4 regions of the Kitasatospora papulosa genome follow, and region 4 is predicted to be linked to each of the others. Evidence: riboswitches for the same ligand, from Rfam matches in the RefSeq annotation. Region 4 holds a riboswitch; each other region holds the start of a gene.
The links. Region 4 has a riboswitch for cyclic di-AMP ahead of OG362_RS14740 (M23 family metallopeptidase). Riboswitches for the same ligand answer to the same signal wherever they lie in the genome.
Positions count from the first base shown of each region.

Region 1: another riboswitch for cyclic di-AMP. It lies ahead of OG362_RS06835 (transglycosylase SLT domain-containing protein); the one in region 4 lies ahead of OG362_RS14740 (M23 family metallopeptidase).
Region 2: another riboswitch for cyclic di-AMP. It lies ahead of OG362_RS03295 (M23 family metallopeptidase); the one in region 4 lies ahead of OG362_RS14740 (M23 family metallopeptidase).
Region 3: another riboswitch for cyclic di-AMP. It lies ahead of OG362_RS18860 (LysM peptidoglycan-binding domain-containing protein); the one in region 4 lies ahead of OG362_RS14740 (M23 family metallopeptidase).

Region 1 is NZ_CP108452.1:1,638,693-1,645,876, reverse strand. It holds gene OG362_RS06850 (cytochrome P450) at 1-806, shown strand, start outside; gene OG362_RS06845 (ferredoxin) at 896-1,087, shown strand; gene OG362_RS06840 (hypothetical protein) at 1,514-1,744, opposite strand; cyclic di-AMP (ydaO/yuaA leader) riboswitch at 2,128-2,287, shown strand; gene OG362_RS06835 (transglycosylase SLT domain-containing protein) at 2,290-3,144, shown strand; gene OG362_RS06830 (hypothetical protein) at 3,382-3,948, shown strand; gene OG362_RS06825 (SIS domain-containing protein) at 4,061-4,954, opposite strand; gene OG362_RS06820 (MBL fold metallo-hydrolase) at 5,360-6,346, shown strand; gene OG362_RS06815 (ATP-binding protein) at 6,428-7,184, shown strand, end outside.
Region 2 is NZ_CP108452.1:775,407-782,590, reverse strand. It holds gene OG362_RS03310 (helix-turn-helix domain-containing protein) at 1-389, shown strand, start outside; gene OG362_RS03305 (DUF6126 family protein) at 493-666, shown strand; gene OG362_RS03300 (tyrosine-protein phosphatase) at 676-1,500, opposite strand; cyclic di-AMP (ydaO/yuaA leader) riboswitch at 1,913-2,073, shown strand; gene OG362_RS03295 (M23 family metallopeptidase) at 2,077-2,979, shown strand; gene OG362_RS03290 (SGNH/GDSL hydrolase family protein) at 3,143-3,970, shown strand; gene OG362_RS03285 (STM4011 family radical SAM protein) at 4,028-5,011, opposite strand; gene OG362_RS03280 (STM4012 family radical SAM protein) at 5,020-6,447, opposite strand; gene OG362_RS03275 (STM4013/SEN3800 family hydrolase) at 6,444-7,184, opposite strand, start outside.
Region 3 is NZ_CP108452.1:4,315,481-4,322,664, forward strand. It holds gene OG362_RS18850 (cytochrome P450 family protein) at 1-1,019, shown strand, start outside; gene OG362_RS18855 (transglycosylase family protein) at 1,125-2,123, shown strand; cyclic di-AMP (ydaO/yuaA leader) riboswitch at 2,414-2,587, shown strand; gene OG362_RS18860 (LysM peptidoglycan-binding domain-containing protein) at 2,588-3,280, shown strand; gene eno (phosphopyruvate hydratase) at 3,608-4,894, shown strand; gene OG362_RS18870 (FtsB family cell division protein) at 4,989-5,459, shown strand; gene OG362_RS18875 (DUF501 domain-containing protein) at 5,548-6,150, shown strand; gene OG362_RS18880 (Ppx/GppA phosphatase family protein) at 6,147-7,088, shown strand.
Region 4 is NZ_CP108452.1:3,415,742-3,422,925, forward strand. It holds gene OG362_RS14735 (aldo/keto reductase) at 1-825, opposite strand, end outside; gene OG362_RS14740 (M23 family metallopeptidase) at 999-2,039, opposite strand; cyclic di-AMP (ydaO/yuaA leader) riboswitch at 2,051-2,203, opposite strand; gene OG362_RS14745 (PP2C family protein-serine/threonine phosphatase) at 2,437-3,594, opposite strand; gene OG362_RS14750 (MerR family transcriptional regulator) at 3,729-4,475, opposite strand; tRNA gene OG362_RS14755 (tRNA-Met) at 4,590-4,663, opposite strand; gene OG362_RS14760 (FAD-binding oxidoreductase) at 5,070-6,455, shown strand; gene OG362_RS14765 (hypothetical protein) at 6,663-6,815, shown strand; gene OG362_RS14770 (hypothetical protein) at 6,875-7,096, shown strand; gene OG362_RS14775 (ABC transporter substrate-binding protein) at 7,117-7,184, opposite strand, start outside.

The sequences.
Region 1 (7,184 bases), 1.8 Mb from region 4:
CCCCACGGGCCGACCTCGTCCAGGCGTTCGCCCTCCCCGTCCCGTCGCTCGTGATCTGCGAGCTGCTCGGAGTCCCCTACGCCGACCACGACTTCTTCCAGGAGAACAGCAAGATCCTCATCAGCCGCAGCGCGGCACCCGAGGAGCGGGGCGCGGCCCACGCCAAGCTGATCGGCTACCTGGACGAGCTGATGGGCCACAAGATCGCCCGGCCCGCCGACGACCTCCTGTCAGGGCTCGGCACCCGCGTCGGGGCCGGGGAACTGTCGCGCCGGGAGGCGGCGGAGACGGGCGTACTCCTGTTGATCGCGGGACACGAGACCACCGCCAACATGATCGCTCTCGGCACCCTCGCGCTGCTGGAGCACCCCGACCAGCTCGCCCTCCTCCGCGACTCCGACGACCCGAAGGCGGTCGCCGGCGCGGTGGAGGAGCTGCTGCGCTACCTCAACATCACCCACGGGGGCCGCCGCCGCGTGGCCGTCGAGGACATCGAGATCGGCGGCGAGGTCATCCGGGCCGGTGAGGGGATCATCGTGCCCAACGACATCGGCAACCGTGACCCCGAGGTCTTCGCCGACCCCGACCGGCTCGACCTCGGGCGGGACGCACGGCGTCACGTCGCCTTCGGTTTCGGCGTCCACCAGTGCCTCGGGCAACCGCTGGCCCGCATGGAGCTGCAGGTCGTCTACAGCACCCTCTACCGGCGGATCCCCACCCTCCGCCTGGACGCCGGCCTGGAGGACCTGTCGTTCAAGCACGACGGTGCCGTGTACGGCGTGTACGAACTGCCCGTGGCCTGGTGACCTCCCGGTCACCGGCCCCGCCGCTCGGCGGACCTCGCCACGGAGCACCACCCCCACCCCCCCGCACACATCACGACCGAGGAGTGCCCATGAAAGTGACTCTCGACCAGGACAAGTGCGTCGCGTCGGGCCAGTGCGTCGTCGCCGCGGACGATGTGTTCGACCAGGACGACGACGGCATCGCCGTGCTGCTCGACCCCACCCCGCCGTCGGACCGGGCCGAGGACGTCGAGCAGGCCGCGGCCGTCTGCCCCGCCCTCGCCATCCGCATCCAGGGCTGACGCGAGGGGGATCCCCTCGCTCATCACCGCGGGGAGGACACGGGCCCGGTCCCGCCGGACGAGCCGTCGTCCGGCGGGACCGGGCCCGTACGGCGCGGTGCGCCCGACCCGCGTCCTCCTCCGCGTGCAGCCGTCCGAACCGACGGCACGTCTGAGGCGTCCGTGCGGGCGCCCCGACCCGGCGACGGCCGGATCGAGCGGCCAGGGTCCACGGTCCGCCGTACCCGCTGATCACCGGGCCGGGCCGGACCACTCCGGCCGAGCAGTGGCTCACCGGCCGGACGGCCCCTCTGCGGGCGGCCCTCGGCACCGCGCTCGATCTGCCGCGCCCGGCGGCCGCCACGCCGCCTCCCTCCGCGTCCCGACGGGCGGGCCGGGGCCCACGTACGCGTCCCGGGCCTGAGCGCCGCACGGGCGCGGCTCCACTCAGTGCGGTTTCCAGCTGAGCTTGCCGCCTCCCACCCAGCGGACCGCGGCCGGGTCGTCGAGGTCGTGGACCGGGATCCCGGCCGTCGCGGCGGCGATCAGCACGTCCGTCATGGCGGTCGCGCTCCCGATGACCTCTCCGTCGATCTCCACCACACGGAAGGGCGGATCCCCCGGCTGGACGGGCAGGACGGTGATCCGCGGGGCCGAGGCATGTGGGTTCTCAGTCATGGCCGATCGGTTCCACGCCGGTCTTCCCGGTATGCGCGACGGCCTCAGCGTGAGTCGTATGCCCGTTTTAGTACGTTTTTATAATTTAATCCCGTAATCCATAAAAGGCCATTTCATGTGACCTGAACCCCTTCGCGTCGGAGCAAATCGCCCGAATCGGACGCCGTGACCAGGGTCACTTCATGCCGTCCGGACGCGCGGGGGCGACGGGCGGTTCCCTTCTGTGCCAAGAGAAATGGCCGGGGTGATGTGGGGTGGATTACATGAATTCCCAAAAATTGATCTTGCGAATGAATTGTGATCACCGAACCAGGCTTGTTCCTTTCCCTATTTCTCGCCTACGGTCACCATCACTCCGGGCGGAACGCCGAATCCTGCCGCCGCCCGATTACCCGACCACTTCTCGTACGGCAGGAGCGGGGGACCCAAGTAAGTGCCGATCCGGTTTCCGGAGCGGCTCGGGGTGAAGTCGCATTTGTGTGCGACCGGGCATCTCCAGCCCGAACCCGACAGCTCACTTCGCAGGCGACGGAGAGGAATTCAGCATGCCCGAAAACGGTAAGCACCGTCGTTTCAGGACCAGTTCGCTCACCCGCGGCATCATCGCCGTGACCACGGGTGGAGCCGCCCTGGCTCTCCCCGTGATCGGTGCGACCGGCGCCTTCGCGGCCCCGGCCCCGACGGCCGCCGTCGAAAAGGCCGCGACGTCGACTGCCGCGTCCGGCAAGGGAATTGCCGCGCAGAAGTCCGAGTCCACCAGCTATTCCGTGATCTTGGGTGACACCCTCGCCAAGATCGCTCGCGAGCATTCCGTCAACGGTGGCTGGAAGGCCCTGTACGAGGACAACCAGAAGGCTGTCGGCGGAAACCCGGACCTGATTCACCCCGGTCTGAAGCTGACGATCGGCGCCAAGGCCGACAGCAAGCCGGAGAAGGCCGAATCCAAGGCCTCCACCACGTCCGACCGTGCCGAGAAGGGCGCCGACCGCGCCGACCGCTCGGAGCGCACGAACACCTCGCTCGCCGCGGAAGGCGCTCCCGCCGCCGAGGCCGCCCCCGCCGCCGAGTCGGTCAGCTACACGAACGACCTCGACGGCTGGATCAAGGAGTCGCTCGCCGTCATGGCGGAGCACGGCATCCCCGGCACCTACGAGGGCATCCACCGCAACATCATCCGTGAGTCCGCCGGTGACCCCCAGGCGATCAACAACTGGGACATCAACGCGATCAACGGCGTCCCGTCCAAGGGCCTGCTCCAGGTCATCGACCCGACCTTCCAGGCCTACCACGTGCCCGGTACGTCGATGGACAGCTACGACCCGGTCGCCAACATCACTGCCGCGTGCAACTACGCGGCGGACAAGTACGGTTCGATCGACAACGTCTTCGGGGCCTACTGAGTCCTCGCCCAGGCGAAGCCTCCGGCACGCGGGTGTGTGACGGAGGGACAGGAATGAAGCGGGTGGTACGGGTTCGGCGGAACCCGTACCACCCGCTTTCCGTCGTCCGGGCCGTCCTTGCCCGAGGCCGCCGCATCACGGGGTCGCGGCGGAAGGGGCGGGTGACGTCCCTGCGGCAGGCCCCGGCGGTGGCGGGCTGACTGGTCTCGTACAGGTTCGTCGTCCATACTGCCCGCCGTGGAGCAGCGTATAGATTCGAACACGAAGCCCGAGTTCGCCGCGGGGACAGACCCGGCGTACATCCCCGGCCTGACGGCCCCTGCCCCCGCGCGGACGGAGGCGGAAGCGGAGAAGGCGGAGCCCGAGGAGATCCGGGACGCCGAGCCTGCGGAAGCGCCCTCCGAGGGAGTCGCGGACGAGGCCGTGGACGACGCCACGGCAGCGGCCGACGCGACCCCCGGCGCCGACGTGGAGCCCGAGGGTGCCGAGACGGCCGGCGCCGGCGGGAAGGCCGGAGGCGAGGACGGCCCCGTCTTCGAGGTCAGTGACCGACGCGGGTCCATCAGGTTGGACGCCGAAGGGGTCCGCTTCCGCCTGGACGACCAGGAGGCGGAGTTCGACTGGTCCGAGATCGGCGCGGTCGAGGTCAGGACCGGACGCTTCGGACGCCGGTTCACCGTGACCGTCCACCTGTCGAGCCGCCGGTGGTTCAACGCCGAGGTCGAGGCCGGGTCCCGCGGCGACCTCAAGACCTGGACCGCGGAGTTCGACGAGGCGCTGGACGCCTACTTCGAAGAGGCCTGACCTCCACGGTCACGGCCGCGCACCGGGCCGGACGACGGACGCGCCCGGCCGACGGATCCCGATCCGCCGGCCGGGCCGCCCGCCGGCCCGGTGCTCGGCCTGCCGTGAGACCTCAGGCCCCGGCGGTCGTGCCGAGCACCACCGACCGGGTGAGGTGGCGCGGCTGGTCGGGGTCGAGCCCCCGCGCGGCCGCGCGCGCGATCGCCAGACGCTGGACCCTGACCAGGTCGGCCAAGGGGTCCAGGCCGCTCTCCACCCAGCGGGCCCCGGTCGCCCGCACCTGTTCCCGCAGCCCCTCCGGGGCGTCGCCGAACATCCAGGTCGCGGTTCCGGCCGTGGCGATGCTGATGGGGCCGTGGCGGTATTCCATCGCCGGGTACGACTCCGTCCAGGACAGGGACGCCTCCTTCATCTTGAGGGCCGCCTCGTTGGCGAGCCCCACCGTCCAGCCCCGGCCCAGGAAGCTGAACTGCTCGCATTCCACCAGGCCTTCGGGCAGCGGCTCCGCCAAGGCGGTCTCCGCGTCCCGCACGACGTCGTCCGTGTGCAGCCCGAGGTGGGCGCGGAACAGGGTCAGCGCGGTGGTCGCGAACCTCGTCTGGACCACGGACCGCTCGTCGGCGAAGTCGAGCACGACCACGTCGTCGGCGGCGTCCATCACCGGGGTCCGCGGGTCGGCGGTCACGGCGACGGTCCGGGCGGTGCCCCGGAGCCGGCTCAGCAGGTCGAGGACCTCGGTGGTCGTCCCGGAACGCGTCAGCGTGACGACCCGGTCGTACGCGCGCCCGAAGGGGAACTCCGAGGCGGCGTACGCGTCCGACTCGCCCTGTCCGGAGGCCTCGCGGAGGGCGGCGTACGCCTGCGCCATGTAGTACGAGGTCCCGCAGCCGACGACGGCGACGCGCTCACCGGTGACGGGCAGGGCCGTCTTCCGGTCGGCGGCGACCTCGGCCGCGCGGCGCCAGCACTCCGGCTGGCCTGCTGTCTCGGTCTCGACATGCGACATGTCCGCACTCCGCTTCCGCTGCTGCTCGCACCTGGTGGGGTGAGCTGGGTGAAATCGACGCCTGATTGTTCAATTCTGCATGTTACTCAGGTGATTCGAGCAAGAACAAGCAAAATGCTCCTTGCTCTGCGATCGATATGGCGGCTGTTTTCGGCCATGCTCGGTGGGTGATCGGCTCAATCAGGTTCCGCCGCCGTGACGTGGGTACTCCCTCGCCATCCGGAAACCTGCTGGAAACATGTCGCACAAAAGACGCAAAATCGCCCACGGGGGCGATCTTCGGCAACCCCGGACGGTCACCGCCGGGTGAAGAGCCGTGCGGGAGAAGGTCGGTATCGCGCCATCGATGCGGAGTACTGGCCGAGTTCGAACGCGCGGTCGGATCCAGGTCGGCATAATCACCCCATGTCGATCACGGGTGGGGACGTCGTTGACCTCGGCAGGGGCCTGTACGCCTGGATGCCGCCGAAGCGGGGCTGGGGGCTGGCCAACTGCGGCCTCCTGGTGTCGCCGCGCGGCGCGCTGTGGATCGACACCCCCTACGACCCGGTGCTGGCCGGCCAGTTCCTGGTGGAGAGCCAGAAGCGGCTCCCCGACGGCGTGGACATCGGCCGTGTGATCGTCACCCATGCCAACGGGGACCACTTCTGGGGCGCCGGAGTGCTGCCGGACGCGGAGATCATCGCGACCCGGGAGGCCCGGGAGCACATCCACTACGACCCCACCCCCCAGCAGCAGCACGCCCTGGTGGCCGGAAGTGATCCGTCCACACCGCTCGGTTCCTACCTCGCCCGCCACTTCGGCGGCTTCGACTGGTCCGCCACCGAGGCGGTGCGGCCGACGACGTACTTCACCGGGGAGCTCGAGCTGACCCTGGGGGATTACGCGGTACAGGTGTCGTCCCTGCCGCCCGCGCACACGGCGGGCGACCTCATGGTGTACCTGCCCGCGCAGCGGACGGTGTTCAGCGGCGACGTGATCTTCTCGTCCACCTCCCGGCAGCCCGGGGACCATCCGGTCCACTGGTCGGGGCCCCTGGACAACGTGATCGACGCCTGCGAACGCGTCCTGGCCACCGGGGCCGAGGTGATCGTGCCCGGTCACGGACCGGTGCTCGACCCGGCCGGGGTGCGGGAGCACATGGCCTACCTGGCCTACGTACGCGAGCGTGCCCACAGCCTCCACGCGGCGGGCGTGCCCGCGGTCGAGGCGGCCCGCCGGGTGATCGGTGAGGGCCGCTACCCGGCGCTCGGCCTGCCCGAGCGGCTCGTCGTCACCATCGGAAGCGAGTACCGGCACCTGGACGGCTCGGAACTCCCCGGAGTGCTCCAGGTGATGGCCGACGTGGCGGCCGTGGCCCACGACGTGGCGTGTACGGGCGGGCCCGCGTGACGGCCGGCCGGTGCGGCAGCCGGACGCCCGGCCGGCGCGTGGGCTGCCGGCGCACCCCGACAACAGAGACGCGGTGACGCCGTGCTGGGATGGATCGTGGCCCTGATCGCCGTGGCGGTGGCGACCTCGTCGGCCGTCCGTACGTATCAGGCCAGGCGGGAGGCGTACGGTGCCTCGGCCCGCGCGGAGCTGAACGAGCGGCAGGCCAAGGCGGCCGAGGCCCGCACCCTGGCCCTCACCGAGGAGATCCGCCAGCTCGCCCGCAGGCGGATACCCGCCGCGGCCACCGCCCTGTCCCACCGGACGGCGCCCGTCCCCGGACTGCGGGAGGCCGCCGGCATCGACGGCGAGGCCGCCCGGCTGCTGGGCGAAGCCGTACAGGCCGCCCGCACGGCCGTCCTGGAGGAACGCGGACGTGTCGACGCGGCGGCGAGATCGGCCATGCGCGGCACCTCGGCGAAGATCCAGTCCCTGCTGAACCAGTCGCAGCACCTGCTGCACGAGCTCCAGCACGAGTACGACGACCCCCGGATCCTGCAGCTCGACTTCCGCAACGAACTGGCCCTGCGCCGCACCCAGGCCACCGCCGTGCTCTGCGACGCCTGGCCCGGTCTCGCCCGGCAGAACTCCTCGCTCGTCGAGGTCGTGCTCGGCGCCCAGTCCCGCGTACCGGGGTACGAGCGGATCAAGGTCGCCAACCACCTGCGCCAGGAGAGGCTCGCCCTGGTCGCCCGGGCGGCCGAACCCCTCGCGATCGCACTGGCCGAGCTGCTGGCCAACGCAACCGCCTACTCCCACCCGGACACCGAGGTGCCGGTGACGGTCCAGCAGACCGCGG
Region 2 (7,184 bases), 2.6 Mb from region 4:
AGATGCCGCCCGAACGTGACGCGATCGTCCGCGGCGGCCCGCTCGAGGGGGCGGGCGGGGACGGCGGCGGCTGGCTCTACCGCCAGGCCGGCGGCTCAGGCCGTGCCATGCAGGCGCTGCGGGTGCGGGTCCCCTACGGCACCGAGGGCGACCTCGTCCGCGTCCATCCCGGAGAGGAGTGGCTGTACGTCCTCGACGGCCGGCTGCGCGTCGTGCTCGGGGAGACCGTGCACGACCTCGACCCGGGTGACAGCGCGCACTTCGACTCACTCACCCCGCACCGGATCGCGGCGCTCGACATCGGTGGGGCGCGCCTGCTGTTCGTCCACACGCTGCTGCAGAGTCCGACCGCGGAGCTCTGCCTCGGCGGCGGGGCCCACCGGCTCTGATCCGGCAGGCCCCGCACCGTGCGATTCCTTCGTCACGCCGACCGCCACCCCGACCGCCACCCAGACCGTCACCCCGACCGGCAGGCCGGGAGAGAGGACTGACATGTCCGATTCGGAGCACTACGACCCGCTCACCCCGCGCCGGCAGAAGAGCGCGGACACCCAGGAGCGGCGGATGCCCCGAGGTGTCGTGATCCGGCTCTTCGCCTACCTGGTGGCCGGCCATGTCATCGCGGCCTTCCTCTTCCTCCTCTTCACGGTCGCCGGTAAGGGCTGAGCCCCGGCGTCACGCGTCCTCGACGAGCCGCTCGCGCAGCCTCGCGCGGGTCTCCGGGCCGATCTTCAGCCCTTCGGTGAGGTAGCGGTCCGTGCTGCCCCAGATCTCCTCGATGGTCGAGAACGCGGCGGCCAGGTACTCGGCCTCCGCGCCGAAGAGCGGATCGAGCAGTTCCAGCACCTCGTCGGACATTCCCGCCGACGAGGTGTCGCTGCGCCGGATCCGGTAGCGGCGGTGCGCGTCGTTCGACTTGAGGTAGTCGGCCTCGATGGCCTCCTTCTCGACGCCGACCGCCAGCAGGGAGACCGCGATCGAGAGGCCCGCACGGTCCTTGCCCGCCGCGCAGTGCATCAGGGCCGGCACGCTGTCCTCCGCCAGCGCGTGGAGCACGCGGCTGTGTTCGGCGGTGCGGTCCTTGATGATCGAGCGGTACGAGGCGACCATCCGTTCCGTGCCCTTGCCGTCCGCCAGGATCGAGCGCAGCTGCTGGATGTTCCCGTCGCGCACCAGCCGCCAGAACTCCGCCCCGTCGGCCGGGTCCGAAAGGGGAATGCTCACATTCCGGACGCCGGGCAGTTCCACGTCGAGGCCGTCCAGCTTGTGGTCGGCGGCGTTGCGGAAGTCGAAGATCGTGTGCAGGCCGAGCCCGGCGAGGAACGCGGCATCGGTCGCGGTGGCGTGCGCGAGGTGCCCGCTGCGGTAGAGGCGCCCGTAGCGCACGGTGCGGCCGTCCACGGTCGGAAGCCCGCCGACGTCGCGGAAGTTGCGGACGCCGGTCAGGTCGACGTCCTTGGGTCCGTGGCCGGCCGGCGGGACCTCTGGCAGCTGCGTCACAAGGGCTCCTGGGGTGTCGGGCGTCGGCGCCGCTCGCCGACGGGGCACGCTCGCGACGATACGACATGGCTGCATCGGGCAACCGTCTCGGTCGTGGCGGCCGGGGTAGCGCGGAGGCGACCGGCGGCAACATGTCCGTATTGATGCATTTAGCAGAACATGCCCCGCTTGTACGGGAGATGGAGTGAGGCGGGTGAGCGGGATCATATCCGTGACGGTGTGTGGTGAACGCGCCGACGGGTATTCCGGACCCCGCGCGGAAAGCCAAGATCCGTAATCCACGCAGTGTGACGGGAATTCCGCGAAGGAAATGAAGCGAGTATTCCGGTTCCCGGCCGGCGGCTTGTTCGCGGCGTCCCGGCTCGCTTACGGTCACCATCAATCCGGACGGAACGCCTAATCCTGCCGCCGCCCGGAATCCGCACCGACTCACGTGTGGCAGGAGCGGGGGAACCAGGTAGGCCGCCGTCCGGAGCGATCCGGCACGGCTAGGGGTCAAGTCGCGATTCACGCGGCCGGACATCTCCAGTCCGAACCCGACAGCTCACCTCGCAGGCGCCGGAGAGGAAATCCCCCATGCCCGCAAAAGGCAAGCACCGTCGTACGAAGACCGGCCCGATCTCCCGAGGCGTTCTTGCCGCGGGTACCGGTGGCGCCGTTCTCGCCCTCCCGCTGATCGGCGCCACCGGCGCCCACGCCGCCGAGCAGGCGGCACCGGCCAAGCCCGTCGCCGCCCAGAGCGCTCCCGCTGCGGCGGCTAAGGGTTCCCCGAAGACCTACTCCGTGGTCTCCGGCGACTACCTGGCCAAGATCGCGGCCGACCACAAGGTCAAGGGCGGCTGGCAGAAGCTGTACAAGGACAACCGTGACGTCGTCGGCGGGAACCCGAGCCTGATCCTCCCGGGCATGAAGCTGACGCTCGGCGCCAAGGCGTCCGGCCCCGCGGAGGCCGCGCCCTCCAAGGCCGCCCCGTCCACGGCGAAGAAGTCCGCCCCGGCCGAGAAGGCGGCGGCTCCGGCCCAGGAGGCCGCCGCGAAGACCACCGGCTCCGGCGCGTCGGAGAGCGCCTCCTCCGGCTGGACCGCACCGGTCGAGAACGCCAACGTCACCACCCAGTACCGCGCCTCCGGCGCCAGCTGGTCCAGCGGCTACCACACCGGCTCCGACTTCCAGGCCGCCTCCGGCACCAGCGTCCGGTCCATCGGCGAGGGCACCGTGGTCTCCGCCGGCTGGAGCGGCTCGTACGGCAACGAGGTCGTCATCCAGCACAGCGACGGCATGTACTCGCAGTACGCCCACCTGTCCTCGCTCGAGGTGACGACCGGTCAGACCGTCACCGGCGGTCAGCAGATCGGCCTCTCCGGCTCCACCGGCAACTCCACCGGCCCGCACCTCCACTTCGAGGTCCGGACCGGCCCGAGCTACGGCTCGGACGTCGACCCGATCGCCTACCTGCGTTCGCACGGCGTGTCCATCTGAGGGCACACCACCTGAGGGCCGGAGGAGGGGCGGTGCGCCGAGGCGCACCGCCCCTCCCCTTATTCCTGCTTTACCAAAAACTGACCGGGTGGTCTTTCTCACCACCCGTCAACCCCTTATTACGGTCGCGTAGGTCACATTCGAAGGTGCAAGATAAGCCCTTGTGGCAGACGATTCGAGAAACAACATACGAGGCATCATCGGGTCGTACGCGGCGATTGGCGACAGCTTCACCGAGGGCGTCGGCGACCCCGGCCCCGGCGGGACCCTCGTCGGCTGGGCCGACCGGTTCGCGGTTATTCTCGCGGACCAGCTTCCGGTCCCCGACGCGATGGTCGGCCCCGTGGACGACCCGCACGGGTATTTCCGGTACGCCAATCTCGCCGTACGCGGACGCCTCCTCGACCAGATAGTCGAGGAACAGGTCCCCCGCGCCAAGGAGCTGGCACCTGATCTGGTGAGCTTCTGCGCGGGCGGCAACGACATCCTCCGTCCCGGCTCCGACCCGGACGACGTGGCCGAACGCTTCGAGCGCGCGGTGGCCGACCTGACGCGATCGGTCGGTACCGTCATGGTCACCACCGGCTTCGACACCCGTGGGATCCCCGTCCTCAAGCACCTCCGAGGCAAGATCGCCATGTACACCGCGCACGTCCGGTCCATCGCCGACCGCTACGACTGCCCGGTGCTGGACCTGTGGTCCCTCCGGTCCGTGCAGGACAGGCGGGCCTGGGACAACGACCGGCTCCACCTCTCGGCCGAGGGGCACACCCGCGTGGCGCTGCGCGCCGCCCAGGTCCTCGGCCTCGACGTGCCGGCCGACCCCGACCAGGTGTGGCCCCCGCAGGCGCAGCGCGGGGCGCTCGAGGTGCGGCGCGACGACATCCAGTGGGCGCGCGAGTACCTCGTCCCGTGGATCGGCCGCCGGCTGCGCGGAGAGTCCTCGGGTGACCACGTCGCGGCCAAGCGCCCCGACCTGCTGCCGCTCTGACCGCGCGGCACCCGACGCCTCGTCGGGCCCCCGCCCCGAAGTAGTGTCCGCAGCCGTTCAGCGGCTGACGAACGGGAGCGGGCGCCGCGACGGGCCCGGTGACACGGGCCCGTCCGGAGCGGACGCCCGTGCCGGGCCGGCGGGCGGGGGCGTGCAGGCCGGCGCCGGTGCCGGGCCCGGGGGCATCCGTACCGGATCGGCGGGTATCCGCTCCAGCACTCCGCCCGCGAAGACGTCGTACAGGGGCAGCGTCTCCAGGTGCACATAGCCGATGTGGCAGTCGCAGACGTCGAGCGGGCAACCGCGCGGGCCGAGTGCGTCCCGGTAGCTGCCGTCGTAGAGATTTCCCAGCTCGGCACGGACGAAGTGGCAGCGGCGCACCGTCCCGTCGCCGTCCACCGAGACGACCGACTCGCCGGTCCGGCAGGGCAGCCCGGCCGAGCGGTGCGGGTGCCTGCTGTAGGGGAACAGCGGGTCCAGGGCGGTCCAGCGGTTCGCCTGCTCGTCCGTGTAGGTGTGCCCCTCGGCGGCGTTGACCCAGAGGTACACCTCGGGCGGCAGTGCGGAACGCAGACGGCGGGCCTCCTCCAGGTGTTCGTCGAGACCGACGATCCCGACGCTGTGACGCACCCCGAGGGCCGTCAGCTCCCGGCACCGGGCGAGGAACCGCTCGTACGGCGTCTGGCCGGGGTGGTAGGTGCACCACAGGGCGACCTTGTCGCGGTCCGCCTCGGCCAGCCAGCCGGTGCGGCCACTGAGGTTGGTCTGGATGGCGACCCTGCCGACATGAGGCAGCAGGGACATCTCGACGAGTGCCCTCCTGTACCAGGACCGCACCAGGCCCTCCCCCCACGGGGTGAAGAGCACGGACAGCCGGTCACCGGTCTGTGCGGCGGCCCACGCGGTGAACCGCTCCAGGGCCGCCCGGTCCCCCCGCAACTGCTCCCCGGTGTCCCGCCGCTTGGCGAACGGGCAGTAGGGGCAGTCGTAGTCGCACGAGGCCAGCGGCCCCCTGTAGAGGATGGTCAGTTCCGTGTTCACGGGGCGGCTCACTTCGCCTCGTACGCGGCCATCGCGGCCCGGACCGCCGGGGAGAACAGCTCGGGGCCGAGCGCGTCGGAGTGGGCCAGGCCCTCGGGGGAGAGACGCAGCAGGCCGGAGGCCGCCGGACCGCCGGCCGGAGAACGGCCGGACGCCGATCCGGCGGACGGCGAGCCGCCGTCCGCCGGATCGGCCAGCCAGCCCCGCGCGGCGAACCGTTCCAGCTCGGCCGGGAAGTCCTCGTACGGATCCGACCCGAAGCGCTCGCGGTACTCGGCGGAGCGCATGCCCTCGGCCTGGAGCAGCGACTGCAGCAGATGCCGGCGGCGTGCCTCCTCACCGTCGACGTACCGGCCGACCTCCGCCCGGGAGAAGTCCGTGGTGGTGGTGAAGCCGTCGATGATGCCCCGGATCTCGCGCATCTCCACCGCGTAGTCGAAGGAGTAGTGCAAGGAGGAGGTGTACGAGCGTGCCCCGCAGCCGAGCCCGATCATGCCGTCGGTCTGGCAGGCGTAGTCGTCAGGACCTGCGGGCGGTGCGTCCGCACGGCGGAACATCCGCATCGACACCTGCTCGTACCCATGGGCCAGCAGGTGGTCACGGCCCGCCCGGTACAGCCGCAGCCGCTGGTCGTCCCATGCGGCGTCGGGACCCCCCGCCTCCTGCGCCGCCGCCCCCAGCCGCCCGAGGCCGGTCAGCGGGCGCACGTACAACGGGTAGAGGTAGAGCTCCTCCGGACTCCAGGCCAGGGCGGCGTCCAGCGAGGTGCGCCAGGTGTCCTCGGTCTGCCCCTCGATGCCGTAGATCAGGTCGATGTTGAGGACCGGGATGCCGGCCTCACGGATCCTGCCGAGCGCCGCCTCCACCTCGGAGCGGTGCTGCGGGCGGACCGCGGCCCTGGCCTCCGCGTCGACGAAGCTCTGCACGCCGATGCTGACGCGGGTGGTGCCCCGGTCGGCGAGGACGGCGAGCCGGTCGGCCGTCGCCGTCGAGGGGGACGTCTCGACCGACAGCGGCACGGCGCTCAGGTCGGCGCCCATCCGCTTCTCCGCGATGTCGCAGAGACGCTCCAGCTCGCCGGCGGTGAGGAAGGTGGGCGTACCGCCACCGAACGCCGCGGAGGTGAAGCGCACCGGTGCGTCGTCGCCCAGCGCGTCGCGGACCGCGGTGGCCTGCCGGTCGAGCGCGTCGAGATAGCGCGTCGTCAGCTCGTCGGGGGCGCCGATCCGGGTGAACAGATTGCAGAAACCGCAGCGGACCTCGCAGAACGGTATGTGGAGATAGAGGGAGAGCGTGTCCTTGCGCTCCGTCGCCCAGAGGTCGCTGAGCAGCGGACGGCCTCCGGGCCGGCCTGCGAGCGGGCGGTAGGCGGTCTTGTGCGGATAGGCGTAGACGTAACTGCGGTACGGGCTGGTGCCGAGCGTGGTGCCGGTCATCGGGACGCCCCCTGTTCGAGGAAGAAGTGGGCATAGGGCACGGTCCACACGGCTTCGTGACCGATCCGGTGACCGGTGTAACCGTCGTCGCCGTACGCCGTGCCGTGGTCGGAGCAGACGATGGCGAAGCACCTGCGGCGACTGCTCGCGGCCGCGAAGAGACGTCCGATGTGCCGGTCCACGTACTCCAGGGCAGCGGCGTGGGTGGCCCTGGAGTCCCCGGCGCCGGCGGTGGCGCCGGGCGTGTGGAACCAGTTGGGCTGGTGAAGGGCCGACACGTTGACGAAGAGGAACAGGCGCTGCGCGGCCGGGAGTTCCGCGACCACCTGTTCGGCGCGCGAGACCTGCGCCTCGAAGGACGTCGGAGAGGCGACGCCGAACTCCGGCTCCCAGTGGCTCTCCTGGAACATGGCGGGAAGCACCGAACCGAGCGGGGGGCGGCGGTTGAAGAACCCCACGCCACCGATGCACACCGTGCGATAGCCCACCTCGGCGAGACCGGAGAGGAGATCGGGGGACTCGTGGACGAAGGTGCCGTCCGCGGTCGACTCGCTGCCCGCGAATCTGGCGGCGAACAGCCTCGGATGGGGGCCTGGCGCGGCCGGTGTCGGCAGGAAGCCGGCGAAGATCGCCTGATGGGAGGCGTAGGTGAAGCTGCCCGGCGCGTGCCTCTTCTCCCAGGCGCCGCCCGGCAGATGCCGGGCGAGATGGGGGATGCGCCCGGCCGCGGCGAGTTC
Region 3 (7,184 bases), 900 kb from region 4:
CGGAGCTGATGACGCATCTGCTGAACATCGACCCGCCGGACCACACCCGTCTGCGCCGGCTCGTCTCCAAGGCGTTCACCCCGCGCCGGGTCGCGGAGTTCGCGCCGCGCGTGCAGGAGCTGACGGACCGCCTCATCGACGGCTTCGCCGATAAGGGGGAGGCGGACCTCATCCACGACTTCGCGTTCCCTCTCCCCATCTACGCGATCTGCGACCTGCTGGGCGTGCCGCGCGAGGACCAGGACGACTTCCGGGACTGGGCGGGCATGATGATCCGGCACGGCGGGGGCCCGCGCGGTGGCGTCGCCAGGTCGGTCAAGAAGATGCGCGGCTATCTCGCCGAGCTCATCCACCGCAAGAGGGAGGATCCGGGCGACGACCTGATCTCGGGGCTGATCCGGGCGAGCGACCACGGCGAGCACCTCACCGAGAACGAGGCCGCGGCCATGGCGTTCATCCTCCTGTTCGCCGGTTTCGAGACGACGGTGAACCTGATCGGCAACGGCACCTACGCCCTGCTGCGCAACCCGTCCCAGCGCGAGCGGCTGGAGCGCTCCCTGGCGGCGGGGGAGACCGGACTGCTCGCCACGGGCGTCGAGGAGCTGCTGCGCTACGACGGGCCGGTGGAGCTCGCGACATGGCGCTACGCCACCGAGCCCGTGAGCCTGGGAGGACAGGACGTCGCGGCCGGGGACCCCGTACTCGTGGTTCTGGCCGCCGCGGATCGGGATCCGGACAGATTCCAGAATGCGGACACCCTGGATCTCGCTCGGAGTGACAATCAGCATCTGGGCTACGGCCACGGAATCCACTACTGCCTGGGGGCTCCGCTGGCCCGCCTGGAGGGTCAGGTGGCTCTGGCGACACTGCTGCGACGCCTCCCCGACCTGCGGCTCGCCGCGGAACCTGCCGATTTGCGCTGGCGCGGCGGGCTCATCATGCGTGGACTGCGCACCCTTCCGGTGGAGTTCGGTACCGGACAGCCGTCCGCGAAAGGTGACACTCCGTCAACTCTGTGACTTTCGCGTGATCTCCGCTGCATCGACTTGTGACACACGTTCGAGTAGGGCTAGGTTCACCGTTCGACTCACCCGTCACATGTCAGTCACACGGAAGGCAATCCCATGGGCTCCGCGACCGGCAGACACCGTCGCCCTCGCCAGGCACCCGCCATCGTCGTCGCCGCAGGCGTCACCGGTTCGGCCATCGCCATCCCGCTGCTCGGTGCGGGCGGCGCGCAGGCCGCCGACGCCACGACCTGGGACCGGGTCGCAGAATGCGAGAGCGGCGGCATGTGGAGTGCCGACCTGGGCAACGGCTACTACGGAGGCCTGCAGTTCTCGCAGGACACCTGGAACGCCTACGGCGGCACGGAGTACGCGTCCCGCGCCGACCTCGCGAGCCGCTCGCAGCAGATCGCCGTCGCCGAGAACGTGCTGGACGACAAGGGTCCGCAGGCGTGGCCCAGCTGCGCGGTGATCTCCGGGCTGGCCCTGGACGGGACGCTGCCGGGCGTCGACCCGGGTGGCGAGCCGTCGGCTGAGCCCTCCGGCACCGCCACGGAGACCCCCTCCTCCGACGCGTCGGACCAGGCCGCATCGAAGGACGACGCGGACGCGAAGAGCGACGCGGAGCCGAAGGGCAAGGCCAAGGACAAGGGCAAGGCCGCCGGTGGCACGGCGGACACCGGCGACGCCGCGGGCAGCGCCGACGCGTCGCCGTCCGCCACCCCGTCCTCCGGGACGTCCGGGGCCTCCGGCGCGGCGAAGGGTGACGCCGCGAAGGGTGACGCCTCGACGGGCGGGAAGCACCGCGGCACCCCCGCTCCCGAGAGCAGCGCCGGGTCGGCGCTGGACGAGGGACGCGAGTCGGGCCGGCACGCCTCGCGGGGCGACTCGGAGGCCCGTCAGGGCGCCGCGGAGGCGTACACCGTCCGCGAGGGCGACAACCTCTGGGCGATCGCCGACGCGCAGGAGCTCCCGGGTGGCTGGACCGCTCTGTACGAGGCGAACAAGGACGAACTGGGCTCCGACCCGGACCTCATCCTGCCCGGCCAGAGCCTGAACCTCGACGCCGGCGCGGACGCTCGGGACGCCGCGGCGGAGACCGCTGCGGCCAACTGATCAAAAGCGGGAAAACACCCCGAAAGCGGGGGCAGTTAAGAGACCTATGTCCACTTATGCGTAAGTGAGACATGGGTCTCTTTGCTTCAACTGGTGCGCCCTGTCCGTCCGGTCCGTCCATTTTGGCCATGACCTGCGAAAACGAACCGCAAGGCCGGAGCGTTAAGGGCTGATTAGCCGTTATGTCCATCTTTGAATGTCGGGGTTGCGTGTGTCTACGGTCGGAGCCGCTCGCACCGCGGGCACCTTCGACCGTCACGCCGAATCCTGCCGTCGGTCGAAGGGGACCGACGCGTAAAGCGCCGTAGGCAGGAGCGGGGGACCCAGGTAAGTGCCGGCAGCCCGGCCGTCGGAAGGCGGAGGGGACACCGGCTGGGGGTGAAGCCGTCCGCGAGAGCGGGTGGCCGGGCAACTCACAGGCCCGAACCCGACAGCTCACCTCGTAGGCGTCGGTGAGGAGAACCATGCTGCTTTCCAGCAAGGGCAAGCACCGTCGCCCGTCCAAGGCCGTCCGTATCGCGACCCTGGCCGGTGTCACCGGTGCTGCCGTCGCCGTACCGCTGATGGGTGCGACCGGCGCCTCCGCCGCCTCCGTCGCCACCTGGGACGCCGTCGCCCAGTGCGAGTCCGGTGGCAACTGGTCCATCAACACCGGCAACGGCTACTACGGCGGCCTGCAGTTCTCGCAGTCCAGCTGGGCGGCCGCCGGTGGCACGCAGTACGCCGCCCGCGCCGACCTGGCCACCAAGGGCCAGCAGATAGCCGCCGCCGAGAAGCTTCTCGACCTGCAGGGCCCGGGTGCCTGGTCCTGCGCCGGCGCCGGCGGTCTGACGAACGACGGCGTGGACCCGGGTGTCGACACCGGCTCCGCCAAGAACGGCGACACGGACCCGCAGGCCGCGCCGGAGCGCAAGGCCGAGCAGCCCACCACGCGCAGCGAGAAGCGCACGGCCCCCGAGAAGACCGTCACCACCCCGACCGGCCAGAAGGTCGAGAAGGGTGACGGCGAGTACAAGGTGAAGGCCGGCGACACCCTGAGCAAGATCGCCGACGCCGAGAAGGTCAAGGGCGGCTGGGAGAAGCTCTTCAAGCTGAACGACGACATCGTCGACGACGCCAACCTGATCTTCCCGGGTCAGCAGCTCCACCTGAAGTAGTCCTGAACGACCCGGGGTCCCCCTCCTGCCCCGGCGGCCCGGCCCGGCGCGCATACCCCCCGCGCGCCGGGCCGCGGTCGTGCGGAGGTCCTTCGGCGGGTGTGATCCGGGTGTGATTGCCCACCCGTCCTGAGGGGCAGCGTTCAATTCTTGTGGTTACTTGCCAGTAGAATTCTGGAGCTTTGCCCGTTATGCAGGCCCTTGGGTCCTTTTTCGTCCCAGGGGGCGGGCTGACGGCCGACGCAGCGGGCCGAGACGGTTAGGCTCGTGGCGCAAGGCCACAGTGACCCTGCCCAACCAGTGTCAGATCCCAGAAGGAGATGCCTCGTGCCGTCCATCGACGTCGTCGTAGCCAGGGAAATCCTCGACTCCCGGGGCAACCCCACGGTCGAGGTCGAGGTTGGCCTCGACGACGGCAGCACGGGACGTGCTGCTGTTCCGTCCGGCGCCTCCACCGGCGCGTTCGAGGCCATTGAGCTTCGCGACGGTGACCCCAACCGCTACCAGGGCAAGGGCGTCGAGAAGGCCGTCCTCGCCGTGATCGAGCAGATCGGCCCGGAGCTCGTCGGCTACGACGCCACCGAGCAGCGCCTCATCGACCAGGCTATGTTCGACCTGGACGCCACCGAGAACAAGGGCTCCCTCGGCGCCAACGCCATCCTCGGTGTCTCGCTGGCCGTGGCGCACGCCGCGTCCGAGGCCTCCGACCTCCCGCTGTTCCGCTACCTCGGCGGCCCGAACGCGCACCTGCTGCCCGTTCCGATGATGAACATCCTGAACGGCGGCTCGCACGCCGACTCCAACGTGGACATCCAGGAGTTCATGATCGCGCCGATCGGCGCCGAGTCCTTCTCCGAGGCCCTTCGCTGGGGCGCGGAGATCTACCACACGCTGAAGAAGGTCCTGAAGACCAAGGGCCTGTCCACCGGTCTCGGTGACGAGGGCGGCTTCGCCCCCAACCTCGAGTCGAACCGCGCCGCCCTCGACCTCATCCTCGAGGCCGTCAAGGAGGCCGGTTACGTCCCGGGCCGCGACATCGCGCTCGCGCTCGACGTCGCCGCGTCCGAGTTCTACAAGGACGGCGTCTACGAGTTCGAGGGCAAGTCCCGCTCGGCCGCCGAGATGACCGAGTACTACGAGGAGCTCGTCTCCGCGTACCCGCTGGTCTCCATCGAGGACCCGCTGTACGAGGACGACTGGGCCGGCTGGAAGGTCATCACCGACAAGCTCGGCTCCAAGGTGCAGATCGTCGGTGACGACCTCTTCGTCACCAACCCCGAGCGCCTCGCCCGCGGCATCGAGGAGGGCTCGGCCAACGCCCTGCTCGTCAAGGTCAACCAGATCGGTTCGCTGACCGAGACCCTCGACGCCGTCGAGCTCGCCCAGCGCAACGGCTTCAAGTGCATGATGTCCCACCGCTCCGGTGAGACCGAGGACGTCACGATCGCCGACCTCGCCGTCGCCGTGAACTGCGGCCAGATCAAGACCGGCGCCCCGGCCCGCTCGGACCGCGTCGCCAAGTACAACCAGCTGCTGCGCATCGAGGAGATCCTCGACGACGCCGCGGTGTACGCCGGTCGTTCGGCGTTCCCGCGGTTCCGCTTCGAGGGCTGACAGCCCGAGTCCGGAGCACCAGCCTCCGTCCGTCCCCGCATCCGGTCCCGTACCGTGTGCGGGGACGGACGTGCGTAACGGGGAGGCGTGAGACATGGCCGGGAAGGACCGCGACCGGTTCTCCACCGCGACCAGGCTGCGGCTGCTCGGGGAGCAGACGGCGGCCCGTGTCTACCGGTCCCAGAACCGCCGCCAGGCCCGGCGCTCCCGGCTCACCGGCCGGGCCGCGTTCCTCGCGCTGATCGTCTGCTCGCTGGTGGTCGCCCTGGCGTACCCCATGCGGCAGTACATCTCCCAGCGCGACCAGATCGCGGAGCAGGAGCGGCTCTCGCAGGAGGCCCACCGTCGGACCGAGGAGCTGCGTGACGAGAAGGCGCGGCTCGAGGACGACGCGTACGTCCGCCGTCTCGCGCGCCAGCACCTGCACTACGTGCTGCCCGGCGAGACCGGCTATACCGTGGTCGACCCGGACGCGGCCGATGTGCGCCGCGGCGAGCCGGGGGCGACGGGGCGGCCCTGGCACTCGAACCTCTGGGACGGCGTCGACAGCGCCGACCGGGAATGACCCCGTACCGGTGCGGACCCCGGGGCACGCGTCGTGCCCCGTCCCCGCACCGATTCATACAGTCCGACCGATGACATTCAAGGCAGGCATGGACACGCCCCCTCCGCAGACCGAATCCACCACGCCCACCGCTGTGGACATCGCCGCGTTCGAGCTCCAGCTCGGCCGGCCGCCCCGTGGGCTGCGCGCCATCGCGCACCGTTGCCCGTGCGGCAACCCGGACGTGGTCGAGACGCAGCCCCGTCTGGAGGACGGCACGCCGTTCCCGACGACGTACTACCTGACCTGTCCGCGTGCCGCGTCGGCGATCGGCACGCTGGAGGCGAACGGGGTCATGAAGGAGATGACCGAGCGCCTGGCGACGGACCCCGAACTGGCCGCCGCCTACCGTGCCGCGCACGAGGACTACATCGCGCGCCGTGACGCCATCGAGGTGCTGGAGGGCTTCCCGAGCGCGGGCGGGATGCCGGACCGTGTGAAGTGCCTGCACGTGCTGGTCGGCCACTCGCTGGCGGCCGGCCCCGGGGTGAACCCGCTGGGCGACGAAGCGATCGCGATGCTGCCGGAGTGGTGGGCGAAGGGCCCGTGCGTCACGCCGTGCGGGGCGCCGGACGAGAAGGACGGCTGGACGGTGGACGAGGGCGACGGCGGCCACTTCGCCTTCCGCCCGGCCGAAGGTCCGGACGCGTGACCCGGGTCGCCGCCGTCGACTGCGGCACCAACTCCATCCGCCTGCTGGTGGCGGACGTGGACCCCGCCACCGGGTACTTCACCGAGCTCGACCGCCGGATGCGGATCGTCCGGCTCGGCCAAGGCGTCGACCGGACCGGCCGGCTGGCCCCCGAGGCGCTGGAGCGCACCTTCGACGCCTGCCGCGACTACGCGGCCGCGATCAAGGAGCTCGGTGCCGAGCGGATCCGGTTCGTCGCCACGTCCGCCTCGCGGGACGCGGAGAACAGCGACACGTTCGTCCGCGGTGTCCAGGAGATCCTGGGTGTCGAGCCCGAGGTCGTCACGGGCGACCTGGAGGCGCAGCTCTCCTTCGACGGTGCCACCAAGGAACTGGTGGGCGCAGACCACCTGGAGAAGCCGTACCTCGTCGTGGACATCGGCGGCGGTTCCACGGAGTTCGTGGTGGGCGACGACCGCGTCCGTGCCGCCCGGTCCGTGGACATCGGCTGCGTACGCATGACCGAGCGTCATCTCGTCCTGGACGGGGCCGTGGTGGACCCGCCGACGCCCGACCGGATCGCCGCGATCCGCGCGGACGTCGCGGCGGCCCTCGACCTCGTCGAGGAGACCGTGCCGATCTCCTCGGCGGCGACCCTGGTCGGCCTGGCGGGAACGGTCACCACCGTCGCCGCGATGGCGCTCGGTCTGGAGGAGTACGACTCCGAGGCGATCCACCACTCCCGGGTGTCCGTCGAGCGGGTCCGGGAGCTCACGGAGCGGCTGCTCGCCTCGACCCACGAGGAGCGCGCCGCGATCCCCGCGATGCATCCGGGGAGGGTCGACGTGATCGCCTCGGGGGCCCTCGTCCTGCTCGCCGTGATGGAGCGGGCCGGGGCCCGCGAGGTCGTCGTCAGCGAGCACGACATCCTTGACGGGATCGCCTGGTCGGCCGCCTGATCACCGGAGTGCCGCGGGCGCGTCGAGCCGGTGCTCATACGCATTCCCGCCTGCACTTCTGAGCTTGCGGGAGGCCTCCCCGGACCCGTCCGGGGA
Region 4 (7,184 bases):
CGGCCGGGAGGTCAGCCAGGCGAGGGCGACCGTGGCGATCTCGGCGTCGTGCTCCTGGGCGATCCGGTCGAGCGCGGCGAGCACCTTGCGGCCGCGCTCGGTCTCCAGGTGCTTGCCGGCGCCCTCGGCCCGCGCGCTCTCGACGGTCGTCCCCGGCCGGTACTTGCCGGTGAGGAAGCCCGCGGCGAGCGCGAAGTACGGGACCGCGGCGAGACCGGCGGCGGCCGCCGTGTCCTGGAGGGCGCCCTCGTAGGTGTCGCGCGAGACGAGGTTGTAGTGCGGCTGGAGCGCGACGTAGCGGGCCAGGCCCTCGCGCTCGGAGAATTCCAGGGAGGCCCGGAGCCGCTCGGGGCTGATGTTGGAGGCGGCGATCTCGCGCACGGTCCCCGCCTTCACCAGCTGGTCGAGCGCGGTGACGATCTCCTCGACGGGGACGCTCTCGTCGTCGAAGTGCGTGTAGTACAGATCGATGTGGTCGGTGCCGAGCCGGCGCAGGGACGCCTCGGCCGCCGCCTTGATCGTGGTGGGCGAGAGCCCCTTGTACGAGGGGTGGGCGCCGACCTTGGTGGCGATGACGACGTCGTCGCGGCGGGAACGGGCCGCCAGCCACTTGCCGATGAGGGTCTCCGACTCACCACCCTCGTTGCCCGGGATCCAGGCGGAGTAGGAGTCGGCGGTGTCGATGAAGTTGCCGCCGGCCGCGACGTACGCGTCGAGGACGGCGAACGTCCGCTCCTCGTCGGCGGTCCAGCCGAAGACGTTGCCGCCGAGGGCGAGGGGAAAGACCTGAAGGCTCGATGAACCGAGCGGGCGCAAAGACGTCATGCCCAGGAACAACCAGCCGGCGGAGGCAACTATTCCGTTCCGCCGGCGGCGTGCCCGGCCACCGCCGCCCGCTCCCGGCCGCCACGGCCCCGGACAGGCCGACGGCCCTGACGTCGGGGGGTCGTGCGTCAGGGCCGCCGGGGTTCTGCCGCGCCGGTCGTCGGCGCGTGGGATCAGATCGTGAGGCCCTTGCCGCGGAGCCAGGCCATCGGGTCGATGCCCGTGCCGTCCGCGGTGTGGACCTCGAGGTGCAGGTGGGCGCCCGTCACGTTGCCGGTGGCGCCGACCCGGCCGATGGTCTGGCCGGTGGTGACCTTCTGCCCGGCGGACACGTCCATCGAGGACTGGTGGCAGTACCAGACCTCGGTGCCGTCGTCGAGCTCAAGGACCGTGCGGTAGCCGTACGAACCGGAGTAGCCGGCCGACTTCACCGTGCCGCTGTGCACGGCCTTGACCGGGGTCCCGGTCGGGGCCGCGAAGTCCAGCCCGGTGTGGTGCCCGGAGGACCACATCGAACCGGCCTGGCCGAAGGTCGAGCTGATGTAGTACGACGAGGTCGGTACGGCGTAGCTGGCGGCGAGCTTGGCGAGGCGCTCGGCCTCCGCCTTCTTCTCCGCCGCTTCTTCCGCCGCCTTCTTCTTCGCGGCGGCCTCGGCCTCGGCCACGCTCTGCTGCTTCGCCGCCTGGGCCGCGGCCGCCTCGGCCGCCGCCTTCTCCTGGGCGGCCTTGGCCTCGGCGTCGGCTCCGGCCTGCTGCTGCTCGGCCTGCTGGAGGATGCGGGCGCGCAGCGCCTCACCCGCGTCGGTGGCGCCTCCCTCGGCCTCGGCCGCGGTGATGCCCGCGGTGGTGAGGGGGGAGGAAGCGGCGACCGTCTCGTGGTCCGAGTCGGAGTCGCCGGACATGAACGCGCCCACGCCGGGCAGGGACTTGGCGTCAGGAAGATTGTCCGCGATGGAATCGGGAAGAGAGATGGAGACCGGCGGCTTGCTCTGCGCGGTGGCCATGCCACCCGCACCGACGGCCGCGATGACCCCGACGCCGAGGACGGTGGAGCTACGGGCGAGGCCGCGCTGCTTGGCTACGCGATGCCGGCCGCGTACGGGACGGATGGACTCCTCGGTGGGGTTCCATTCCTCCCACGTCCTGCCCTCGTCTCCGAAGCTGTCGGACCTGAAGGGTGACGGGGCCTCGGGGGCAGGCTGGTTGGACGCCACGTGGGCGCACTCCTTTCCTTCCTTCTCGCCTACCGGGTTAGCTGACGGGTTCGGAGCAGGAAGGTCTCCTACGGACCCCTTCGTCTCTCGCGAGACACAGGTGTCCGATTCACCCCATGTAGGTGGTTCCCCGGTTCCCTTGCGGAATTCGGCGCTGCGCACGGTGCCGCCTCTTGCGACGGCAGGTACAACCGCGCTGCGTTATCGAACGTTAATAGACACACGGGCCCGATTCCAAGCTGTTCCCATAGATCATTGACGCCCCTGGCCTGGACTTACAGGGGTCAATCGGGCGCAAAAGGGCGAGTTGAACGCGCATATTCCAGCCGTCAGTTTCTGACGGTGCGTCAAATGTTATGCGGAGCGGGGTCCTTCGACTACCGACGGTGGTGACCGTTCATTCACTGTCCCGTCGCACGATCTTCACGGTGGTCCGGCGCCCCTGCTGACCCCTCGCCGGGCGGGCGACCGCGAGGAGCGCCAGGTCGTCCGTCGACCGGCCACCCGTGTGCAGCCGTACGTCGTCCGTGAGCGCGGACAGCAGTTCCTCGGGCCCCGGGAAGAGCCGGCCACGAAGCCGGTCCGCCGGGTCGTAGAACGCCCCCTTCACGTCCCGCGCCTCGGAGAGCCCGTCGGTGAACGCCAGGAACATCGCCCCGGCCGGCAGCGTCCACTCGTCGGCCCGGTCGGGCCACGCTCCGAGCCCCATCCCGAGCGGCAGGGCGGGCTCGGTCGGCACCAGCACGTCGAGCGAACCGTCGGGGTGGAGCACGAGCGGCTCGGGGTGGCCGCGGTTGATGACCTTCAGGGTGTCCGAGCCGACCGGGATCTCCGCCAGCACCGCGGTGACGAAACCCTCCATCGAGTCGAGCCCGCCCCGCCGCGAGCCCTCCCGGGCCAGCGCCCGCTCCAGCCGCTGGGCGACCCCCTCCAGCGACCTCTCCTGCTCGGCGGCCTCCCGGAACGCCCCGATCACGACGGCCACCGCCGCCACGGCGTCCAGACCCTTGCCCCGGACGTCCCCGACGACCAGTCGCACCCCGTACGGGGTGTCCGCGGCGGCGAACAGGTCACCGCCGACGAACTCGTCCGCCTGGGCCGCCTCGTACCGTGCCGCGACCTCCAGCCCTCCGATCCGGTCCTCGGGCGTCGGCAGGACCGCGCGCATGGCGGTCTCCGCGATGACCCTCGCCGAGGCCAGCTGCTCGTTCCCACGGCGCACGACGCGGTTGATGACGAGGGAGAGCGCGACGACGGTCACCAGGGTCAGCAGGTCCGTGATCGACACGACCCCGGCGAGCGCGCCGTCGGACGACCGGAGGACGAATACGACGAGGGCGGCGGCCACGCCGACCCTGACGGTGCCGGCCAGCGAGAAGAACGGGGCGGCGATCAGCGGAGCCGCGGTGAAGAGGGGGACCGCGGTGACCTCGGCCGGCGTTCCGAGGTCGAAGGCCACCCCGGCACAGATCATCAGGGCGGGCAGCGCACGCACGAACCGCCGGGAACGGGAGCCCCCGCCCACGTCCCTACGCCGCCCGTCCCGCTTCCCCACCTGTGTACTCCTGCCCGCTCCACCCACGGCTGCGGACGGTATCGCGCCCCGACCCGGCCGTCCGGAGCCGCGCCGAAGGGCGACGCGTCATGGGCCGAAGGGACGAGCGCGCCCGGAGCCTGGTTCTCCGGGGGTCAGTCGGAGAGCCGGTGCTGCGCGTAGATCGTCAGTGCATCCCGTACGAAGACGGCGGTTCCGTCCCCGTGGCGATCGTAGTTCCTCCCGAAGCGCGGATCGGCGACGTACATCTCCCCGAGCCCGGTCACATAGGCGCGGGTCACCTCGGCCGTCGCCGACAGCCACGCGCAGTGCCGCCGCGCGATGTCCTGCGCCTCCTCGCCGCCGGGCTCCATACCGGCGGCCCTGGCCACCCCGTAGTCCCGGGCGATCTCCTCGTGCACGCCCTGGAAGCGGGCGCGTTCGGCCTCGCTCAGCCCGCGCCACCACCGGCCGCTCCGCTCGTACGCCTCCCGGCCCCAACGCTCGGTGACCTCCTCCTCGTACGCCGTGTGGTCGAATCCGTCGAACACTTCCTCGGCCATGAGTTCCTCCCCTTCCTCGGTCCTGCGCAGAGTGGTCCGCACCGAGGCGATCTGCCGCCCGATGCGCTCCCGTTCCTGCTCCAGCAGGCGCAGATGGGTCCGAAGAGCCGTCGCGGTGTCCCGCTGGCCCTCCAGGACGTCCTTGATCGCGGGCAGCGGGAGCCCCAGTTCCCGCAGCAGCAGGATGCGCTGGAGCCGGACCAGGGCCTCCTGGTCGTAATAGCGGTAGCCGTTGGCGCCCTTGCGGCTCGGCTCGAGGAGACCGACGTCTCCGTAGTGCCGCAGGGTCCGGCTCGTGGTGCCGGCCCGCCGGGCGATTTCCTGTATGGACCACTCCATGCCGGAAACGCTAGATCTTCACGCAGCGTCAAGGTCAAGCCCGACGCCACCTGTGGGGCGACGGCATACGACAGAGGCCCGGATCCTTGGAAGGATCCGGGCCTCTGTCTTCAGTAGCGGGGACAGGATTTGAACCTGCGACCTCTGGGTTATGAGCCCAGCGAGCTACCGAGCTGCTCCACCCCGCGTCGTTGTGAGTACAACTCTACGTCATCCAGGAGGGTGCTCCGACCATGTTTGGCCGCCGCACCCCCGCACCCTTCTCCCCGGAAGAGTCGAACCGAGTGGATCGCAACTCCAACAGAGTTTGATGCAGGAGGAGTTGGATCACGGAGCGGCGCACCCACGGGAGTTTCCACATCCCCGGATCCGGCATCCCGCCCGGCCCCGGCCTCCCCGGCCGCGCCACGCCCGACCCGAGGCGGCGCTCCGCGATTGCGCCGCCCCCGGAGCGGCGGGACGCTGGACGTGAGAACTTTTCGGCGTCCGTCCCGTCCGCCCGGCGCCCCCGGGTGCCGGCGCCGACCGGTGAACCCCTCCGCGACGGGTGGTACAGGAGCAGACCCGGACGCATGTGCGCGCTAGGAGACGATCATGGACGGCGCCCTCCTCGAGACGATGCGAACCGCTCTGCGCGGACCGGTCATCGGCCCGGACGACCAGGCGTACGGGCAGGCCCGTACGGTCTACAACGCCATGATCGACAAGAAACCGTCGGCCGTGGTCATGTGCCGCGACACGGCGGACGTCATCGAGGCCGTGAAGTTCATCCGCGCGAACGACCTGGACGTGGCGGTCCGGGGCGGTGGACACAGCGGCCCCGGACTGGGCCTCTCCGACGGCGCGGTCACCCTGGACCTCTCCCCCATGCGCGGCGTGCGGGTCGACCCGGCCACCCAGACCGCCCAGGCCGACGGAGGTGCGACGCTGGGTGACTTCGACCACGCCACCCACGCGTTCGGACTCGCCACCCCGGCGGGGATCATGTCCACGACCGGGATCGGCGGGCTCACCCTCGGTGGCGGACACGGCTACCTGACCCGCAAGTACGGCCTCTCCGTGGACAACCTGGTCTCCGCGGACGTGGTCCTGGCCGACGGCACCTTCGTCTCGGCCAACCCGAGTGAGCACTCCGACCTGTTCTGGGCGCTCCGGGGCGGCGGCGGCAACTTCGGCGTCGTCACGTCCTTCGACTTCGAGCTGCACCCCGTGGACACGGTGGGTGTCGCCGTCACCCTGTGGCCCCTGGAGCTCTTCCACGACGTCATCCGCTGGTACCGCGACTTCCTGCCGCAGGCGCCGGACGACCTCTACGGCTTCTTCGCCTCGCTGACGGTCCCGCCGGGCCCGCCCTTCCCCGAGGAGATCCACGGCCGGAAGATGTGCGGGGTCGTCTGGTCCTCGACGGCGGACCCGGAAGCGCTGGGCGGGACCCTCGCCGTCGTGAACGAACCCGGTACGCCCGCCTTCCACTTCACGACGCCGATGCCCTACCCGGCCCTGCAGAGCATGTTCGACGCGCTGATGCCGGCCGGCCTCCAGTGGTACTGGCGGGGCGACTTCTTCGACCGGATCACGGACGACGCCGTCGACGTGCACGCCTCCTTCGCCGAGAGGCTCCCCACCGGCCTGTCGACCATGCACCTGTACCCGGTCGACGGGGCCGCGGGCCGTGTCGGCCCGGACGACACCGCGTGGGCCTACCGCGACGCACACTGGTCCGGCGTCATCGCCGGCATCGACCCCGACCCGGCCAACGCGGCGGCGCTGCGGGAGTGGGCCGTCGGCTACTGGGAAGCGCTGCACCCGCACTCCATGGGCGGCGGCTACGTGAACTTCATCGGCACCGACGAGTCCCAGGACCGGGTCAAGGCCACCTACCGGGGCCATTACGACCGGCTCTCCGAGGCCAAGCGGACGTACGATCCGCACAACCTGTTCCACGCAAACCAGAACATCGAGCCCGCGCCGCCGCACTGACATGACGCCGGGCCCGGAATACCTGCGGAAAGCCGTGCCGGGAGGGTTACAGTCTGCATACACCGCCGCACAGATGATCCGGACGCCCCCGGAGCGGCGCGGGACCGGTAGCGGCACATCGTCGCCGTACCGGTCGGGACCGGCGCGGCATCGACGCGGCGGCTCGGTCACGGGGCTCTCACCACACCTACGTACAGGACAGCCGACATGACCGACATGCCCTCCCGCACGATCCAGCGGCACGCCGACAGCGCGACCACCACCGTCGACACGGGCGCCGCGGCCCCGCTGCCCTCGCCGCAGTACGCGGGCCTGTTCATCGAGCCCGACCTGCCGCCGTTCACCGACGAGTCGGAGTGATCCGGGAGCCCGTGACCTGCCCCGAGTGACCGGCCCGGCCGGCCGGTCGTTGGGAGACCATGCGCATCCGTATCGGCGTGGTCGTCCTCGCAGTGGTCCTGCTGATCGCCGCGTTCATCTCGAACATCCCGTCCAGGACGGAGACCGAGGCCGCCTGCCGGCGGGCCCTCGACAACCTCTCCACGTGGACCAACCGGCCGGACGTGTGCCTGGACGTGTCCTCGGAGACCTACCGGACGTTCCTCCTGATGTACCAACTGCGGGAGGAGGGCCTGGACTAGGGTCCAGGCCCCGCCCCGGATCAGCCCTGCTGCTGTTCCTTCCACTCCGCCTGGGCCTCGTCGAGGTTCTCGGCGAGCGTGTCCAGGA